One region of the Paucibacter sp. B51 genome, then DNA from elsewhere that is predicted to be linked to it. Evidence: riboswitches for the same ligand, from Rfam matches in the RefSeq annotation. Region 1 holds a riboswitch; the other holds the start of a gene.
The links. A riboswitch is a leader RNA that binds a small molecule or an ion and turns the genes downstream of it on or off. The one in region 1 is predicted to bind cobalamin.
Positions count from the first base shown of each region.

Region 2: another riboswitch for cobalamin. It lies ahead of OOB33_RS08625 (TonB-dependent receptor plug domain-containing protein); the one in region 1 lies ahead of OOB33_RS21190 (energy-coupling factor ABC transporter permease).

Region 1 covers NZ_JAPIVN010000002.1:38,251-45,542, reverse strand. Annotated here, with positions in the region: gene OOB33_RS21205 (BPSS1780 family membrane protein) at 136-984, opposite strand; gene OOB33_RS21200 (homoserine kinase) at 1,038-2,042, opposite strand; gene OOB33_RS21195 (hypothetical protein) at 2,136-2,510, opposite strand; cobalamin riboswitch at 2,637-2,893, shown strand; gene OOB33_RS21190 (energy-coupling factor ABC transporter permease) at 3,291-3,944, shown strand; gene cobM (precorrin-4 C(11)-methyltransferase) at 3,941-4,756, shown strand; gene OOB33_RS21180 (sirohydrochlorin chelatase) at 4,769-5,779, shown strand; gene OOB33_RS21175 (precorrin-8X methylmutase) at 5,776-6,492, shown strand; gene OOB33_RS21170 (cobalt-precorrin-5B (C(1))-methyltransferase) at 6,489-7,292, shown strand, end outside.
Region 2 covers NZ_JAPIVN010000001.1:2,024,067-2,031,358, forward strand. Annotated here, with positions in the region: gene OOB33_RS08610 (FecCD family ABC transporter permease) at 1-54, opposite strand, end outside; gene OOB33_RS08615 (ABC transporter substrate-binding protein) at 111-998, opposite strand; gene cobU (bifunctional adenosylcobinamide kinase/adenosylcobinamide-phosphate guanylyltransferase) at 995-1,576, opposite strand; gene OOB33_RS08625 (TonB-dependent receptor plug domain-containing protein) at 1,600-3,552, opposite strand; cobalamin riboswitch at 3,655-3,926, opposite strand; gene OOB33_RS08630 (hypothetical protein) at 3,922-4,470, opposite strand; gene pth (aminoacyl-tRNA hydrolase) at 4,475-5,149, opposite strand; gene OOB33_RS08640 (50S ribosomal protein L25/general stress protein Ctc) at 5,305-5,928, opposite strand; gene OOB33_RS08645 (ribose-phosphate pyrophosphokinase) at 6,069-7,031, opposite strand; tRNA gene OOB33_RS08650 (tRNA-Gln) at 7,102-7,178, opposite strand; gene ispE (4-(cytidine 5'-diphospho)-2-C-methyl-D-erythritol kinase) at 7,222-7,292, opposite strand, start outside.

The sequences.
Region 1 (7,292 bases):
CTCCTCGGTGTGGGCCGGCCATGTGGTGGCTGGCGTGTTATTTGAGGTGAACGTTAACATTTTGCGCGTCCTGCGCACCTAGGGTTGTCGCCAACCGGGGAGGGCGCCGGGGGGGGCGCTGCTGCGGGGCCGTGTTCACTCGCCTTGGGCGGCGGGCAACTCCTTGGGCGCACCGAACATGAAGCAGTCGATGAAGGTGAAGTAGAGCGAGGTGTAGAACACCGTCGTCAGCATCAGGCCCACCGGCATGGCCACCAGGGGCAGGTACTGGCCGAGGCCGAGCGCGCCGAGCAGCAGGCTGCAGATGGCCGAGGCGCCCATCAGCAGGCCGCCCCAGAGCAGGGCGTTGTAGGCGAAGGCCGTCTTGTTGCGCCAGACGCCCAGGGTGCTGGAGAACAGGGCTTGCATCAGGCCCTGGCCGCCCCAGTGGATCAGGGCCGGCGCATGCCAGAAGGGGATGGACAGCAGGCCGGCCAGGCCCAGGCGTGTGACTGCGCCCCAGAACAGGCGTGGGTCGGCCAGCAAGGCCTCGACCTCGGCCTTGGGCGCATCCTTGCCGAGCAGGGTTTGCAACTGCTCCATCGCACCGCCGTCCACCCACTCGGCCAGCAGGCTGATGCCCACGGTGGCCAGGGCATAGATGGCGCCCAGCAGCAGCTGGTTGTTGCGGCGCTGCGTGGTCAGCTTGAGCGGCGCCAGGAACACGGCAGCGGTCGGCGTCTTGTCCTGCAGTACCAGATGGGTGGCCAGCATGAAGCCCAGCGAGAGCAGGGGCACCGCCATCAGCAGCAGCATGAAGCCCACGGCCGGCAGGATCATGAGCACAAAGGCCAGGAACACAAAGGTGGCGAACAGGCTGGCCAGGGCCAGGGGGCGGCGCTGGAAGACCTTGAAGCCATGGCGTATCCAGAGCAGGCCGTTGCGTGCCGGCACGGTCTGCAGGTGCAGCATCATGGCGGGGGTGGGGCGGCTGGCGTCACTCATTCCGTGGACTTCTCAAAAACTCGGTGGGGCGTGGTGCGGCGCGGCTGGGCGCTTCACGTGGATGGGAGGGCATGCCAGGCGCGCGCGATGCGCTCGCGCAGCACGCGCTCGAAATGGCTGGGGTCATGTGGCTTGAGCAGGCTGGCCTGGCGCGGCAGGTGCACATCCCAGAGCCGCGAGATCCAGAAGCGCAGCGCTGCCGCGCGCAGCAGGGCGGGCAGCAGGCGATGCTCGGTGCCACTGAGCGGCCGCACCGATTCATATGCGGTCACAAAGGCCTGGGCGCGTGCTTCGTCGAGCCGGCCGCTGGCCAGGTCGATGCACCAGTCGTTCAGGCAGACGGCCAGATCGAAGAGCCAGGTGTCGACGCCGGCGAAATAGAAGTCGAAGAAACCGCTCAGGCGTTCGCGCCCCTGCAGGGGCTGCACGCCCTCGGGCTGCGGTGGCAGCAGCTCGAACATCACGTTGTCGCGGAACAGATCGGCGTGGATGGGCCCGCGCGGCAATTCGGCAAAGCTCTGCGAGGCGGCCAGCTGCTGCTGGTAGGCCAGCTCTTCGCGCAGCAGGGCCGCTTGCTCGGGCGCCAGATGGGGCAGCAGCACGGGCACGGTGTCGGTCCACCAGGCCAGGCCGCGCAGATTGGGCTGGTGCAGGGGGAAGTCCTGGCCGGCCAGATGCATGCGGGCCAGGGCGGCGCCGACCTGCTCGCAGTGGAAGAGATCGGGCGCCAGCTGGTGACCGCCGCGTAGCTTGTTGACCAGGGCGGCCGGCTTGCCCTGGATCTCGAACAGGATCTCGCCCCGCGCGTCGGCCTGCGGGTCGGGCACGGCCAGGCCGCGCGCGGCCAGGTGCTTCATGAACTGCAGGTAGAAGGGCAACTGCTCGAAGCTCAGGCGCTCGAACAGGGTCAGCACGAACTCGCCGCGCTCGGTGGTCAGGAAGTAGTTGGTGTTCTCGATGCCGGCGCCAATGCCGCGCAGCTCCTGCACCTGGCCCAGGTCCAGGCGGTTGATCAGGGCTTGCGCCTGCTCCAGTGTCACTTCGGTAAATACGGCCATGTCAGCACTGCTTGATCGCTTGCTACAGCGTGGGAATCGAGGCGGGCGCGGCGGCGGCTTGAGGGGTGAGGCTCAGGCGGCCGGGCCTCGCACTCAGAAGTTGAAAACGTTCCAGACGCGCTTGCCGGCGGCGCCGCGCGTGGAGCCCGGGCCGGCCGACAGGTCGCGGCTGCCATCGCCCATGATGATTTCGTAGCTCGGTAGCTTGCTGTTCTTGGACTGGACCGTGACCTTCTGGGTCTGGCCGCGCACCCGGGTCTCTTCGATGCGGGTGCTGTCATCCTCGATCACGGTGACGGTCACGCGCGCATCGGCCACGCCGTCGGCAGCTGCGGCCGCAGGGGCTTCAGGCGCTGGGGCGGGCTTGGCTGGCGCCGGATCGGCGGCCTGGGCCGGGGCGCAAAGCAGGCCGCTCAGCAGAGCCAGGGCGGCCGGCAATGATCGAAACCAAAGTGTCGAGGAGTTCATGCCGGCATTCTAGGGCCGGGGGCTCGGGCCCTGCGGCTGCAAGGGCGCTGCGCTGCGGGCCTTGTTGCGGCGGTTCCTGCCTAACCCGCAGTTCGCACAGCGCTTGTTGGCCCCGGGGGTTTTGCGCTAGGATGGCGCCCTGTTGGTGCTCGTGGGACTCCCAAAAGTCCTGCAGTTAAACGGGAATCAGTAGATGCAAGCCGTCCCTTCGGACCTTGCCTGACTGAGCTGCCCCCGCAACGGTGCGTGAACGAAGCGGCCTGGCCTTGCGCCAAGCCGGCCTCAGGGTTCATCTCAAGCCACTGGATGTTGTTGTCTGCATCTGGGAAGGCGATGGACTCGATTTCACCAGCCCGGATACCGGCCAACGAAGCGGTGCGCCGTAGCCCTTGGGCTGCCGCACCATGTGGCGAAAACCTGCGGGGAAGCGGGCGATCGCGCTGTTTCGGTGTCTCTATCCATGGATTCCTCTCCCTCCTAGGCCCTGATCGGGTCTGAGCTTCGGGTTGTCGCTCGTCGGGCCGTTGTGCCGCTTTGCCCTTGTGCTGATTCGCTCGCGCGTTTGCGCCGCAGCGGCCGGCTGAGGCTGCTGCATGGCCGATTGCGCCAGGCGCCGCGCCGCTGACCCCGCATCTCACCCCGCCCCCGAGAACTGTTTTCCCGCTGACGCGTGCGCCCGGCTCTGGCCGAGGCCTGCGCGTGGCCTGCCCCTGCGCGGCCCGCTCTTGGCTGCGCTGTGTTCCACCGCCCCTTCATTCCACTCCCATCGGAGCTGCCACCATGCACATCGAACCCGGGCTCATCGCCCCCGCCAAACTGACCCTGGCCGCCGCCGTGGCCGCGCCGCTGGTGCTGGCGCATCTACCGCCGCTGTTCAAGCAGCCCGCGCTCTTGCTGCGCACCTTGCTGGCGGCGCTGTTCTTCTCGCTCTTCATGCAGGCCTTTCACATGAAGGCGGGCCCGTCGGAGCTGCATTTCCTCGGCGCCATGCCGCTCTACCTGAGCTTCGGCTTTGTGCCCACGCTTTTGGGCTTGCCCCTGGGCCTGCTGCTGCAAGGCCTGGTGTTCGAGCCGCAGGATCTCGTGCATCTGGCGGTGAACTCGCTGTCGCTGATGCTGCCGCTGATGGCGGTGCATTACGGCCTGGCCCGGCGCCTGGTCCACGGCGAGCGGCCGGTCACGGTCAAGACCTTGCTGCAGCTGGACAGCGCCTACTACGGCGGCGTGATTGCCATGGTGGGTTTCTGGCTGGCCATGGGCCAGGGCGAGACCAGCCTGGCCGAGTGGGCGCGCTTTGCGCTCGCCTACGCGCCGGTCGTGCTGCTGGAGCCTCTGGTGACGCTGGGCACGCTGTGGCTGCTGCGTGCCGATGGCCCGCTGCGCCGCCTGCCGCTGGCGGCCCAGTGCTTTGCACCGCAGCCAGGCCGGGCATGAGCGAGGCGCGAGCCGAGCCCGGCACGGTCTGGTTTGTCGGCGCCGGCCCAGGTGACCCGGACCTGATCACCGTCAAGGGCCGGGGCTTGATCGAGCGCGCCGGCGCCATCCTGTTTGCCGGCTCCCTGGTCGACGAGGCAGCCACGCGCTGGGCGCCGCCGGGCTGCGAGATTGCTGATTCCAAAGGCATGACGCTGGATCAGATGTCGGCTTGGCTGATCGAGCGCGCCGCGCGCCATGAGACGGTGCTGCGTCTGCAGACCGGCGATCCGGCGCTCTACGGCGCGCTGATGGAGCTGGTGCAGCCGCTCGATGCGGCGGGCGTGCCGCTGCGCGTGGTGCCGGGCGTGTCTTCGGCCATGGCCTCGGCCGCGGCGGCCGTGGAGACCTTCACCCTGCCGGAGCTGACGCAGACGGTGATCTTCACCCGCGTGGCGGGGCGCACGCCCATGCCGGCGGGCGAGGACCTGGCGGCCCTGGCCGCGCACCGCTGCACCTTGTGCATCTTTCTGTCCATCACCTTGCTGGGCCAGCTCACGGCCGAGCTGCGCGCGGCCGGCTGGGCCGAGGACGCGCCCATGCTGGTGGTGCACAAGGCCTCCTGGCCGGGCGAGGAGCAGATCCTGCGCGCCACCCTGGCCGATGTGAAACAGCGCTGCCGCGAGGCCGGCATCGTCAGCCAGTCCATGGTCATCGCCAGCCCGACCCTGGGCTCGCGCCACTGGCCCGAGCTGGCCAAGTCCAAGCTTTACGACCCCAGCTTCACCCACCGCTTCCGCCGCGCCAGCGCGCCGGCCCAGCCCGAACTCTGAGGCTCTGTTGCCATGTCAAACACTCCCAACGAAACCATTCTTCTGGTGGGCCATGGCTCGCGCGAGGCCGGCGCCAACGAGGAGATCGAGGCCTTTGCCGAGCAATGGCGCCAGCGTCAGGCGGGCTGGCGCATCGAGGTGTGCTTCATCGAGTTCGCGCCGGTGATGCTGCATGGTGGCCTGCGACGCGCGGCGCTCGGCGCGCAGCGCGTGCTGGTGCTGCCGCTGATCCTCAATGCCGCGGGGCATGTGAAGATGGACATCCCGCAGGCCATCGACAGCGCGCGCCTGGACTGCCCCGGCACGCAGTTCCTCTATGCCCCGCACCTGAGCGCCTGCGACCCCATCCTCGCCCTGCTCAAGCGCCGCCTGCGCCAGGCCATGATGAGCCTGGACATGCCGGACCCGCGCAACACCGGCGTGGTGCTGCTGGGCCGCGGCGCCTCGGACCGCCAGGCCAACGGCGATGTGGCCAAGATGGCGCGCTGGCTGCTGGAGGAGGGCGACCATGAGCTGGTCGATGTGGCCTTCACCGGCATCACCCACCCGCGCCTGGAGCGGGTGGTGCAACGCCAGAGCCAGCAGCTGATGACGCAGATCGTCGTCCTGCCTTATTACCTGTTCAGTGGCACCCTGATCAGCCGCATCCAGCGCCAGGTCGAGCATCTGCGCCTGCAGTACCCGCAGCTGCGCTTTGCCCTGGCCGATTACTTCGGGGCGGAGCGCGAGATCTTCGAGCTGCTGGAGCAGCGCGCCGCCGATCTGCGCGCCGGCGCCCCGGCCGCCCTGATGCCTTGCGATGGCTGCAAATTCCGCGAGATCGCCGTCAGCCTGGGCCATGGCGGCCATCACCATGGGCCGGAGCCGCATGTGCACGATCACGACCATGGGCATGACCATGCGCATGGGCATTCGCATGACCACGCGCACGACCACACACATGAGCACAGCCATGCGCACGCTCACGAGCACCACCACCATCACCCCCACGACGCCCATGCCCACGGGCATGCCCCGGCATGAGCATCCACCAGGTCCTGGGCAACACCGTCACCGAGCAGCTGACCGCGGCCGGGCGGGCCATTGAGCATGACTCCTTCGCGGTGATCGACCGCGAGGTCGGCCCGCACTACTACGACGCGCTGCAGTGGCCGGTGGTGCGGCGCATGATCCACGCCAATGCCGATTTCGATTTCAACGGCCTGACGGACTTTCATCCGCAGGCGGTCGAGGCCGGCTTGGCCGCCATCCTGGCCACGGCCGGGCGTGGGCCCAGCCGTGTGGTGGCCGATGTGGAGATGATTTGCGTCGGCCTCTCGCGCCCGCGCCTGGCCCATTTCGGCATGGGCACGCATCAGTTCATCAGCGATGCCGATGTCATCCAGGCGGCCACCGAGCAGGGCACGACGCGCGCCGTGCAGGCCATGCGCAAGGCCCAGGCCCTGGGCCTGCTGGACGGGGCCATCGTCGGTATCGGCAATGCGCCCACGGCCCTGATCGAGCTGGTGCGCCTGATCCGCGAGCAGGGCGTGCGCCCGGCTCTGGTGGTGGGCATGCCGGTCGGTTTTGTCTCGGCGGCCGAGAGCAAGGACTTGATGGCCGAGCTGGACGAGGTGCCCTGGATCGTCATCCGCGGCCGCAAGGGCGGCTCCACCCTGGTGGTGGCGGCCATCCATGCCCTGCTGGGCCTGGCCGAGGCGCGCGAGCTGCAGCACAAGGGATCGGCGCGGCCATGATGGACAAGACCGTCAAGCGCGGCACCCGCACCGGCTTCACCACCGGCGCCTGCTCGGCCGCGGCCGCGCGGGCGGCGGTGCTGGGCCTGGTGCATGGCGCCGTGCCCGAGACGGTGGAATGCCTTTTGCCCAATGGCCAGCGGGTGCAGTTCGCCGTGCAGGACGGTCGCTGCGAAGGCGAAGGCCTGGCCCGTGTCGCTCATGCCATGGTCATCAAGGATGCCGGCGACGACCCCGACTGCACCGACAAAGCCCATCTGACCGCCGATGTGCGCCTGCGTCCCGAGCTGCAGGGTCAGGTCTTGCTGGCCGGCGGCTTCGGCGTCGGCACGGTCACCATGCCGGGCCTGGGCCTGGCGGTGGGCGGCCCGGCCATCAACCCGGTGCCGCGCCGCAATATCGAGGACAACGTGCGCGAGATCGGCCAGAGCCTGCTCGACGAGCTGGGCCTGGAGGTCTGCATCTCGGTGCCGCAAGGCCTGGAGATGGCCAAGAAGACGCTCAACGCGCGTCTGGGCATCCTGGGCGGCATCTCCATCCTGGGCACCACCGGCATCGTCAAGCCCTACTCGACGGCGGCCTACCGGGCCAGCGTGATGCAGGGCGTGCAGGTCGCCGGAACCACGGGTGCCGGCATGGTGGCCCTGACCACCGGCGGCCGCACCGAGAAGTTCGTCATGGCCGAGTTCCCGGAGCTTCCCCAGGCCTGCTTTGTGCAGATGGGCGACTTCCTGCGCTATGCGCTGGACGCGGCGGTCAAGGCCCGTCTGGCCCATGTGGTGATCGGCGGCATGGTGGGC
Region 2 (7,292 bases), on a different contig from region 1:
CAGGACGCTGGCCAGCAGCAGGCCGGCCAGCAGGGGCCAGGCCCGCCAGGACATCGGCGCGGCCGGGAGCGACGCGGCTGGCGGCGACACGGGCGTGGTGGACGGGGCGCTCATGGCTTGCTGCCGTACTGCTCGCGCAGGCATTGCGCCATGATCTGCGCTGCCTCGCCCATGCGTGGGCCGGGGCGGGCCAGCACATCGCTTTGCTTGGCGTCGAAGACGCAGACGCGCTGGTCTCGGATCGCGGGAATGCGCGACCAGCCGGGGCGGTCCGCCAGGCCATCGGCATTGCGCTTGCCGATCATGATCAGCTGCGGTGCCGCGCGCACCACATACTCGGGGCTGATCTTGGGAAAGGGGCCCATCTCGGGCGTGATGATGTTCTTCAGGCCCAGGCGGGCCATGGTCTCTCCCATGAAGGACACGGGGCCGGCGGCATAGGGCGAGCGATCGACTTCGTAGTAGACCAGGGCGCCGCGTGCCTGCGGCGGGATGCTCTGCGCGGCGGCGCCGACCAGGGCCTCGATGCGGCGCCAGACGGCCTGGGCATCGCGCACCTGCAACAAGGTGCCGATCTTGTCGAGCACGCGCTGCACATCGGCGTAAGACTTGGCCTCCAGCGTCACCACGGTCAGGCCCAGGCTGCGCAGCCGGTCGGTCACGCGAGACGACGGCGCCAGCAGCACCACATCGGGCCGCAGCGACACGATGGTCTCGACCTGGGTGTCATCCAGGCCGCCGAGCTTGGGCAGCTTGCCCACCGACTCGGGGTGGTTGGAATAGCGGTCCACGCCGACTAGGCGCTCGCAGGCCCCCAGGGCGCAGACGGTCTCGGTCAGCGAGGGCAGCAGGGTGACGATGCGCTGCGGCGGCCGGCTCCACTGCGTGCTGTGGCCGAGGTCGTCCTTGATTTCGACTTTGGCGGGCGCCTGGGCCTGGACCGGGCCGATCAGCAGGGCGGTCAGGAAGGCGCAGAAAAAGAGAATGCGAGGCTTCATGGCAGATCGGTCTCCACATGCACCGGCCGGGTCCAGGCCTGGCCGGCCACCATCAGGGTCAGGTCTTGACAGCGGCTGGCCACCGCCTGGTTGAGCCGGCCCAGTTCATCGACAAAGTCGCGCACCTCGCGCCCCAGCGGCGAGATGCCCCAGCCCACCTCGTTGGACACGAAGAGCACGGGCGAGGCCAGCTCGGGCAGGCAGGCCAGCAGCGCGCTGCGCTCGGCCTCCCAGCCCGCGCGGTCGGGCCGGCCGTCCATGGGCATCAGCCAGTTGGTCAGCCACAGGGTCAGGCAGTCCACCAGCAGCAGCCGGCCCGGCGCGCTTTGCGCGCGCAGGGCGCGGGTGAGCGACAGCGGCACCTCCACCGTGGCAAAGCCGGGCGGGCGGTCGGCCTGGTGGCGGGCAATGCGCTGGCGCATCTCCGCGTCCCAGGCCTGGGCCGTGGCCAGCATGCAGACCTCATGCGCCGGCGAGGCCTTCAGCCAGCGCAGGGCCAGGCGCTCGGCATGGCGGCTCTTGCCGCTGCGCTGGCCGCCGACGATGAGCTGGTGCCTCTGAAGCTGATCAGCCGCCATGGTCGCTTTTGCCTGCGTCAGATTTACAGCGAGGCGGGGCTGTAGCGCAGGCCGACGAAGACCGTGCGCGGTGCCTGGGCATAGCCGCCTGCTGTCTGGTAGCTGCGGTTGAAGGCATTGTCCAGATTCAGCTGCAGGCGCAGCTCGCGCGTCAGGCTGTACTGGGCGTCGAGGTTGAGCAGAGCATAGCCCGCCAGGGGCTTGCTGTTGGCCGCGTCGTCATAACGTTGGCCCGAGCTCTGCACGGCCGCACCCAGCTTCCAGTTCGCCACCGTGGTGTCGGCACGCAGGGTGCCGTACACGCGCGCACGGCGGGCCAGAAGCTTGCCATTGCTCATGTTCTTGGGGGCCTGCAGGTCCAGGGTGCTGGAGAGGCGGATGCCGGCGATCTCGGTGCTGCCTTGCAGGCTCAGACCTTGCAAGCGGGCCGAGGCGACGTTTTGATAGCAGCCACGCTTGTTGACGCAGCTGCCTGGCGCTCCGTAGATGATCAGGTCGCGGATGCGGTTGCGGTAGGCCGTGAGCGAAAACTCGCTGTGCTCGGTGTTGTACTTCAGGCCGAACTCGAGGTTGCGGCCGCGCTCAGGGTCCAGCGGCTTGACGCCGGGCTTGCTCAGATCGGGGCTGTATTCGCTGGCGCGCTGAAACAGGGTCGGTGCACGGAAGGCCGTGCCGACGGAGCTGACCAGGCGCAGGCCCGAAGCGAGCACATAGCCGGCCGCGACCGTGCCGGTGTTGACGCCGCCGAACTGGCTGTCATCGTCATGGCGGCCGTGCACTTGCAGGCTCAGCGCATCCTGGTTCCACAGCCAGCCCAGGGCCAGCCCATGCTGGCGGCGCTTGTCGATCTTGTTGTCGCTCAGCAGGTTCGGGTTCTCCAGGCGGTCCTCGCGGCGCTCCAGGATGAAGTTGAGTTGCTGGCCTTTGGCGATCTGGTAGCTGCCATTGAGGCTGATATTGCGCAGCTGGGTTTCGGTCAGGTATACCGAGGGTTGGGTCTCGTACTTCTCGGTCGATTCAGCCAGGCTCAGCTGGGTCTGCAGCGCCGGCAACCATTGCGCACTCCAGCTCAGCTGGGCCACGCGGGTGTCCTGGATGCTGTGGTCGTCATTGTCTGGCGAACTTTTCGATCCATCGTATTGGGCATCGGAGTGGCTGCTCAGAGCGAGGGCCTCAAGCCGGTGGGCCGTGTTCAGCTGCAGGCCGATTCGGCCCTTGAGGTTGTGGTTCTTCCAGCCATCACGGTCGGCGATGTAGCTGAAGCTGCTGGGCGAGTCGATGGTGCTGTTGAAGCCGTCACTGCGCTCGGCCGCGGCGCTGAGGGCGAAGTCCAGCAGGCCCGAGCTGCCGGTGAGGCCGGCGTCGAGCTTGCGAGTGCCCAGATTGCCCAGACCGGCGCCCAGCTCGGCCTGCAGGCGCGGGCCGCCCTTGCGGGTGAAGATCTGCACCACGCCGCCGACTGCGTCGGAGCCGTAGATGGCGCTGGCTGGGCCTTTGAGCACTTCCACGCGTTCGATTTGCGACAGCGGGATGCCTTGCCAGGCCGTGCCGCCGCTGGCTTGCGAATCGACACGCACGCCGTCCACCAGAACCACCGTGTGGCGGGTGTCAGCGCCACGCAGGAAGAGCGATGTCGTGGTGCCGGGGCCGCCGTTGCGGACCATCTCCACGCAGCCGCTGTTGCGCAGCAGATCGGCCAAGCCGCCAAAGGCTTGGCGCTCGATGTCGGCACGGGTCAGCACGGTCAGGTCGGTCAGGACTTCGCTCAAGCGAATGGGCGAGCGGGTGGCGGTGACCACCACCGAATCGAGCTTGTTGGGGCCAGGACCCTGTGCCTGGGCCTGGCCCTGAATGGCCATGGCAAGCAGGGCCAAGGTGAAGGGCAAGGCTTGGGCGCGAACAGCAAAGGACGAAGGTGCGGCGGGCAGGAACGCGCGCGCCTGAGTGCGGGCCAAGGGCCGGACGGAAGAGGTCATGAGCAAAAGAAACAGCAAGCAGAACTGCCAGGCACCAGCTCACCCGCTGAGCGCCTGTGGAACGATGTGCTGCAGCACCCGCCCGTAGAAGGGCAGGGGACGCGGCGCACCACGTTGTTGGCCGGTATCCGGGCTGGTGAACCTCAGCAGCTGTGTCCTTCCCAAAACCCGGGGGTTTCAGTGGACCGAGGACAGCGCTTGAAGCGCGCTGGCGGCTGTCGCGATGAGGCGTGCGGCCAGGGCTTCGTTCACTTACCGTTGCGGGGACAGCTCAGGTTGGGCTTGCTTGCGAGCGTGGCAGCGCGCCTTCCTGATTCCCGTTTAACTGTGCAAGACGCAATGCCTGCACGAGCACCAACGGGCTGGATTCTAGCTTGCGGCCGAGGCGGCCCGGCCGGGCTGGGCGCCGATGGATGCGGGCGCAGGCGGCGCTTTTGCTTTCGTGTCTGCCGGCGTCAGGGGCTTCAAGGGTTTGGGCGCCTTGGGTGCTTTGGGCGGTTTGGGATGAGCGGCTTGCGCGGGCTGGGTCTGCGCAGGCGCCGAGGCAGGCAGGCCGCGGCCATGGATGGCCACCGAGCCGGGCGCTCGACGCAGCGCTTCCGATTCTTCTTTCAGGCGACGAGCTTCCATCTCGCGGGCGCGACGCGCATCGTCTCTGGCCAGGGCTTGGGCGGCGCGCCGGTCGGCGTCGCTCGGCTGGTCAAAGGCGATGGTCTTGGGCGCTTGCGCGCTGCCTTCGGGGCAGGGCGAGTCGCGCAGATCGCGGCCCTGTGGTCCGCAGCGGTAGACCTGGGCGCTGCGCGTCTCCGTCTGGGCTTGTGCGGCAGGGGGTAGACCCAGCAGGGGCACGGCCAGCACCGCAGCCCAGGCCGCGCCATTCAAAACCAGGACGGGGCGGGGCAGGGTGCGGTGGTGCATGGGCTCAGCTTTCGGTGGGGGCGGCTGGGGTGGTGGGCTGACCGGGGCTGCCTTCGGGCTTGGCGGCCAGGGCTGCCGGCTTGGGCGGTTTGGGCCGCGGCGGCTTGGCGTGGATCTTGGCCAGGGCCTTGTCCATCTGGCCCGCCAGCATCAGCTCGACGGTGGCCAGGGATTTGTCGATGCAATCCTGCACCGCCTCGCGCTCCGACAGGGGCGGCTTGCGCAGCACATAGGCGGCCACTTCACCCTTGTGGCCGGGGTGGCCGATGCCCAGGCGCAGGCGCCAGAAATTGGCCGAGCCGAGCTGGGCCTGCATGTCCTTCAAGCCGTTGTGGCCTCCGTTGCCGCCGCCTTGCTTGAACTTCATCTCACCAGGCAGGAGGTCCAGCTCGTCATGGATGGCCAGGATCTCCTCCGGCGCAATCTTGAAGAAGCGCGCCAGCGCCGCCACCGATTTGCCTGAGAGGTTCATGTACGTCATGGGCTGCAGCAGCCAGATCGGCCCGTCGCAGCCGGGCGCGTTGTTGACGCGCGCGCACAGGCCGTAATAGTTGCGTTCGGCCTGCAGCGTGGCACCCAGCTTGCGCGCCAGCTGATCCACCCACCAGAAACCGGCGTTGTGGCGCGTGTCTTCATATTCCGCCCCGGGGTTGCCGAGGCCAACAAACAGTCGAATCATGGGCGGAGATTATCGGTGGCCACCGTGGCCGAGAGAAAGGGGCGAACGGGGCGGGGCTTGCAGATGGGCGGGCGCTGAGCGCCGCCGAGCGGGCAAGAAAAAGGCCCTGCAGTGCAGGGCCTTTTCGTGAGGCATGAAGCCGTGGGGAAGAAGGATTACTTCTTGCCCTTCTTCTTGCCCTTGCCGTCGTCGGCGGGAGCGGCAGCAGCCACCACCACTTCGACCACGGGCTCCACCGGGGTGGCAACCACGGGGTTCGGCTTGCCGTGGGTCACAACCTTGATGCCAGCGGGGATCTTCAGGTCGTTCACGTGCACCGAGTGACCCTTGGTCAGGCCGCTCAGGTCCACTTCGATGAAAGCGGGCAGTTGCTGGGCCAGGCAGGTGATTTGCAGCTCGGTGATCACGTGGTTGACCGTGCAGCTGTCGGTCTTCACGGCCGGCGAGTTTTCTTCGCCGATGAAGTGCAGCGGCACCTTCTTGGTGATCTTGGTGGTGCCGTCCACGCGCTGGAAGTCAGCGTGCAGGACTTGCGGCTTGTAGGGGTGCAGCTGGAAGTCGCGCAGCAGAACTTGTGTGACCACGCCGTTCAGTTCCATCTCGAGGATGGTGCTGTGGAAGGCTTCCTTCTTCAGGGCATGGAACAGGGCGTTGTGGTCCAGTTCGATGTTGGCGGGTTCGCCAGCGCCGAAAACGATGCCAGGAACGCGACCAGCAATGCGCAGGCGGCGGCTCGCTCCGGTCCCCTGCAGCTTGCGATCAAAAGCGGTGAATTTCATAGTGACTCCAAATGGCTGAACACCGCATGCGGTGTCCATGGTGTTGAGCGCCCGCGACCAGGCTGCTCAGTGAAATGCAGTCCGTACGGCGACTGCATGTGATTCGGGCGCCGCAGCTTGCACCGCGTCGCCCGAAGAACTTAGAAGTTGTTGTTCTGCTCGCTGAACAGCGAGGTGACCGACTCACCGTCCGAAATGCGGCGGATGGTTTCGGCGAACAGGAAGGCGACCGACAGCTGGCGGATCTTGCCGCAGGCCTTGGCTGCATCGTTCAGCGGGATGGTGTTGCTGATGACGACTTCGTCCAGGTGCGACTTGGAAATGCGCTCGATGGCGGGGCCCGACAGAATCGGGTGGGTGCAATACGCGAACACGCTCTTGGCGCCGCGGTCCTTCAACACTTCAGCGGCCTTTACCAGGGTGCCGGCGGTGTCGATCATGTCGTCCATGATCACGCAGTTGCGGCCGTCGATTTCGCCGATGACGTGCATCACTTCCGAGACATTGGCAGCCGGACGGCGCTTGTCGATGATGGCCAGATCGCAGCCCAGCTGCTTGGCCAGGGCGCGTGCACGCACCACACCGCCAACGTCGGGGCTGACCACCACCAGATTGGAATAGTTGCGGGCCTTCAGGTCCGACAGCAGCACCGGCGAGGCGTAGATGTTGTCGACCGGGATGTCGAAGAAACCTTGGATCTGGTCGGCGTGCAGGTCCATGGTCAGGACGCGCTCGACACCGACGGTTTCCAGCAGATTGGCCACGACCTTGGCCGAGATCGGCACGCGGGTCGAACGGGGGCGGCGATCCTGGCGTGCGTAACCGAAGTAGGGGATCACGGCGGTGATGCGGCGAGCGCTGGCGCGCTTCAGGGCATCGACCATGATCAGCAGTTCCATCAGGTTCTCGTTCGTCGGCGCGCAGGTGGGCTGAATGACGAACACATCGCGGGCGCGGACGTTTTGCTGGATCTCGACGGTGACTTCGCCGTCAGAGAAACGACCGACCACGGCCTTGCCAAGCTCGAGGCCCAGGTGGGTGGCGATTTCTTGGGAGAGAACCGGATTGGCGTTACCGGTGAAGAGGACGGTATTGAGCAGCACGGGCCATCCTTTGGGTCAAGGACCCGTGGCCAGCCAGCGTGTCCGGGTGGGTATTCAAGAGAAAGAAATTTGGCAGGGGAAGAAGGATTCGAACCTTCGCATGTCGGAATCAAAATCCGATGCCTTAACCAACTTGGCGACTCCCCTACACAGGACACTGCAGAGCTGCAGCACCCTATAACTTGTGTCTTTACTCAGCCCAACCCTGCAAGGGGTGGCGATTCAGACTGCGGCAAATTCTACCAGACCAGTGAGTGGGCA